DNA from 2 places in the Nonomuraea sp. NPDC052634 genome. Region 2 is predicted to be linked to the other one. Evidence: riboswitches for the same ligand, from Rfam matches in the RefSeq annotation. Region 2 holds a riboswitch; the other holds the start of a gene.
The links. A riboswitch is a leader RNA that binds a small molecule or an ion and turns the genes downstream of it on or off. The one in region 2 is predicted to bind glycine.
Positions count from the first base shown of each region.

Region 1: another riboswitch for glycine. It lies ahead of gcvP (aminomethyl-transferring glycine dehydrogenase); the one in region 2 lies ahead of gcvT (glycine cleavage system aminomethyltransferase GcvT).

Region 1 covers NZ_JBFATY010000001.1:1,030,760-1,032,952, forward strand. Annotated here, with positions in the region: gene gcvP (aminomethyl-transferring glycine dehydrogenase) at 1-876, opposite strand, end outside; glycine riboswitch at 1,056-1,152, opposite strand; gene AB0K67_RS04875 (MerR family transcriptional regulator) at 1,348-1,968, opposite strand; gene AB0K67_RS04880 (bifunctional nuclease family protein) at 2,116-2,193, opposite strand, start outside.
Region 2 covers NZ_JBFATY010000003.1:640,347-642,539, reverse strand. Annotated here, with positions in the region: gene AB0K67_RS18880 (3-oxoacyl-ACP reductase) at 1-95, shown strand, start outside; gene AB0K67_RS18875 (gamma-glutamyl-gamma-aminobutyrate hydrolase family protein) at 125-817, shown strand; glycine riboswitch at 883-980, shown strand; gene gcvT (glycine cleavage system aminomethyltransferase GcvT) at 1,111-2,193, shown strand, end outside; gene gcvH (glycine cleavage system protein GcvH) at 2,193-2,193, shown strand, end outside.

The DNA.
Region 1 (2,193 bases), on a different contig from region 2:
GCGGCCGGGGAGCTGGCGCTGCAGCCCGTCGCGTACGGACATGTAGGCCGCGTGCGGACCGCCGAAGCCGAACGGCACGCCGAAGCGCTGGGAGGAGCCGACGGCGATGTCGGCGCCCAGCTCGCCGGGGGCGGCGATCAGCGTGAGCGCCAGCAGGTCGGCGGCGGCCACGACGAGCGCGCCCTTGTCGTGCGCGGCGGCGGCGACGTCGCGGAAGTCGCGCAGCCGGCCGGAGGCGCCCGGGTACTGCACGAGCACGCCGAAGCACTCGGGCAGCTCACCGTCGAGCGAGTGCTCGACGAGCGTGATGCCGAGCGGCTCGGCCCTGGTGGCGAGCACGGCCTTGGTCTGCGGCAGCGCGTCGGCGTCCACCACGAACACGTTGCTCTTGGACTTGCCCGCCCGGCGGGCCAGCGTCATGGCCTCGGCGGCGGCGGTGCCCTCGTCGAGCAGGGACGCGCCGGCGACGGGCAGGCCGGTGAGGTCGGAGACGACCGTCTGGAAGTTCAGCAGCGCCTCAAGGCGGCCCTGCGAGATCTCCGGCTGGTACGGCGTGTAGGCGGTGTACCAGCCCGGGTTCTCCAGCAGGTTGCGGCGGATGACGGCGGGCGTGACGGTGTCGTAGTAGCCCAGGCCGATCATGGAGGTGAGGACCTTGTTGCGGCCGGCCAGAGCGCGCAGCTCGGCGATGGCCTCGGCCTCGCCGATCGCGGCGGGCAGCCGGAGCCGGTCCTTGGCCCTGATCGACTCCGGGACGGCCACGGCCACGAGGTCGGCGACGGACTCGAAGCCCACGGCCTCGAGCATGCGCTGCTGCTCGGACTCGGAGGGGCCGATATGCCTGGACGAGAACGGCGGAGCTGACAGATCGGTCATGGTGTGCCTCCCGAGGCTTTCGGAGACCGGCGCCGGGGCGCGGGCGAGTGCCGGATCTCCCCCTCTGTCAGCGCGGGCCACGCGTTGCGCGGCGCCACGACCTGAGAGCTTCACCCTGACGCAGGGCTTGCACCGTCGGTGAGACACGCCTGGCGGGCGCGCCTGCTTTCCAGAGTCGCCTCGCCCGAGCGGTACCGGTTGCCTGAGAGATTCCGGGGAGGGTTGCTCCTTCGGCGCCCTGGGCACGGTGCCCGGGGACTCTCCCGCACGGGGTCGTCAGCTTTGCTGTCCTAGATTACTACGGTAGGCCGGGATTGCCGTGCACCGCACCACGCGTGAAGGGCGCACTTCACCGCAGGTCCGGCGGTGAGGGCCTGATGGCGCGGTGACGCTGTGCCGCCTCTCCGCTCCCCTGCGTGCCCCGCCCCGGGCGGCGTTCCCCCGGGTGCGAGCGGTACGGAAGTGATCAGGTCAGCCGATGCGGCGGGCGCGCCGCCTGCGGGCCAGTTCGTCAGCGGGGTGGTCGGCCGGGACGGTGTCCTCGACCGCCGCTCGTTCCCCCGGCAGCTCCGCGAGGGATCCCTCGACCTCGCGCCAGACCCGGCCGAGCGCGATGCCGAACACGCCCTGCCCGCCCTGGAGGAGGTCTATCACCTCGTCGGCCGAGGTGCACTCGTAGACGCTGACGCCGTCGCTCATGAGCGTGATCTGGGCGAGGTCGGCGACCCCGCGGTCACGCAGGTGCTGGACGGCCGTACGGATCTGTTGCAGCGACACCCCGGTGTCGAGGAGCCGTTTGACGACCTTGAGCACCAGGATGTCGCGGAAGCTGTAGAGCCGCTGTGAGCCCGAACCGTGCGCGGCCCTGATCGTGGGCTCTACCAGGCCCGTGCGCGCCCAGTAGTCGAGCTGCCTGTAGGTGATGCCGGCGGCGGCGCAGGCCGTGGGCCCGCGGTATCCGATGTCACCCGGCAGCGCCGTCGGCTGCTCGTCGAAGAGCAGTCCCTGCTCTCCGGCACGCTGCCGCGCGCTCTCGCGCCGCACCGGATCTTCCTGGCCGGCCGTCTTTCCCTCGCCGCTGCTGACCGCCACGCGGACCTCCGGCTTTCTCTCATCCCGTGGCCTGATCTGGGGGTTCGTAAAGGGCGGCCACGGGTTTCACTTGCACCGTAGGACCGTGACCATGCTCAGTCAACGATCCGGCTCGGCGCGTCGTGAAGCGTAAATGCACTGAAATACCTACCCCGCCCTGCCGAAGTCTTCAGGAGTGATCGTGTCAAGGAACTCCCTGAACTTCTCCACTTCGTCCTCCTGGTC
Region 2 (2,193 bases):
TGGCGTTCCTGGCCAGCGACGACGCGTCGTTCATCACGGCCAGCGAATTCCTGGTGGACGGCGGCATCTCCGGCGCGTACGTCACACCGCTGTAAGAGGGGGCGCGGGTCTAAGGGGGCACGCCATGCGGCGTCCGGTCATCGGCATCACCTGTTACGTCGAGCAGGCCACGTTCACGGTGTGGCGGGACACGCCCGCCGCGCTGCTGCCGCATGCGTACGTGGAGAAGGTGGCGGCGGCGGGCGGGCAGCCGGTCGTGCTGCCGCCGGCCGGTGAGCCCGCCGCGCTCGTGGACCGGCTCGACGGGCTCATCCTGGCGGGCGGCGGCGACATCGACCCGGCCAGGTACGCCGCGACGCCGCACGAGCGCACCGGCTACGTGCGGGAGTTCCGCGACGCGGCCGAGTTCGCGCTGCTGCGCGCCGCGCTCGACGCCGGCCTGCCCTACCTGGGCATCTGCCGGGGTCTCCAGGTGCTGAACGTGCTGCTCGGCGGCAGCCTGCACCAGCACCTGCCGGACGTCGTGGGCCACACCGGCCACTGCCCGGGTCCCGGCCGTTTCGGCGACCTGCCGGTCACGCCCGTGCCCGGCTCGCGGCTGGCCAAGGCCCTGGGTGCGGAGCCGCTGCCGGTCCCCCACTACCACCACCAGGCCGTGGACCGTCTCGCGCCCGGCCTGGCGGTCACCGCGACGGCGGCGGACGGCACGATCGAGGCGGTGGAGCTGGACCGGGACGCCCTCACGATGGCCGTGCAGTGGCACCCGGAGGTGGCGGCCGACCCGAAGCTCTTCGAGGCGCTGGTGGCGGCCTGCTGAACCCTCGCCGGACGGCGAACGCGACAAGACCCCCATAACACCACTAGGCTGGCGGGCATCACCGATGAAACCGTGCGGGAGAGTGCCCTGACAGCCGGTCAGGGCCCCTGAAGGAGCAAGCCCTCCCCGCGAACCTCTCAAGGCAAAGGACCGCACGGCTACGGTGTCTCTGGAAAGCAGGCCCTCGGGGCCTCGCCGAAGGTGAAAGTCCGGCAAAAGTCGGGCGAAGCTCTCAGGCACCGATGACAGAGGGGGAGGATGCTGGCATCCACTCCTGTCCTGAGGTGCGACCAATGTCCCGACCGACACCGCTCCGAGACGTTCACGAGAGCCTCGGCGCCACCCTGACCGACTTCGCCGGCTGGCTCATGCCGCTCCGGTACGGCAGCGAGTCCGCCGAGCACCGCGCCGTCCGCGAGGCGGCCGGGCTGTTCGACCTGTCGCACATGGGCGAGATCTTCGTCACCGGCCCGCAGGCCGCCGAGGCCCTCGACTACGCGCTCGTCGGCCACCTGTCGGCGCTGGCCGTCGGCCGGGCCCGCTACACCATGATCGTCAACGAGCGCGGCGGGGTGCTCGACGACCTCATCGTCTACCGCCTCGGCGACGAGGAGTTCATGGTCGTCGCCAACGCCTCCAACTACGAGAAGGTCGCCGCCGAGCTGACCGGGCGCGCCAAGGCGTACGACGCGGTCGTCGAGGACCGCTCCGACCAGTACGCGCTGATCGCCGTCCAGGGCCCGCGCTCGCAGGAGATCCTGGCCACGCTCACCGACGCCGACCTGGACGGGCTCAAGTACTACGCCGGCCTGCCCGGCACCGTGGACGGCCGCAAGGCCCTCATCGCCCGCACCGGCTACACCGGCGAGGACGGCTTCGAGCTGTTCATCCACAACGCGGACGCCGTCCCGCTCTGGCACGCGCTCACGGCCGCGGGCGAGCCGCACGGGCTCAAGCCGGCGGGCCTGTCCGCCCGTGACACTCTCCGCCTGGAGGCCGGCATGCCGCTGTACGGCAACGAGCTGACCGCGGAGCTGACCCCGTTCGACGCGGGGCTCGGCAGGGTGGTGAAATTCGACAAGCCCGGTGACTTCGTCGGCCGGTCCGCGCTGGAGGCGGTCAAGGACGACCAGCCCAGGCGCAGGCTCGTCGGCCTGGTCGCGCGGGGCCGCCGGGTGCCGCGCCACGGTTACCCGGTGACCCGAGACGGCGCGGTCGTCGGCGAGGTCACCAGCGGTGCGCCTTCCCAGACTCTGGGCAAGCCCATCGCGATGGCCTACGTGGACAGCGGCGCCGATTCTGGCCTGGCTGTGGACATCCGGGGCAGCCATGAACCTGTGGACCTGGTCGAGCTGCCCTTTTACAGGAGGAACAAG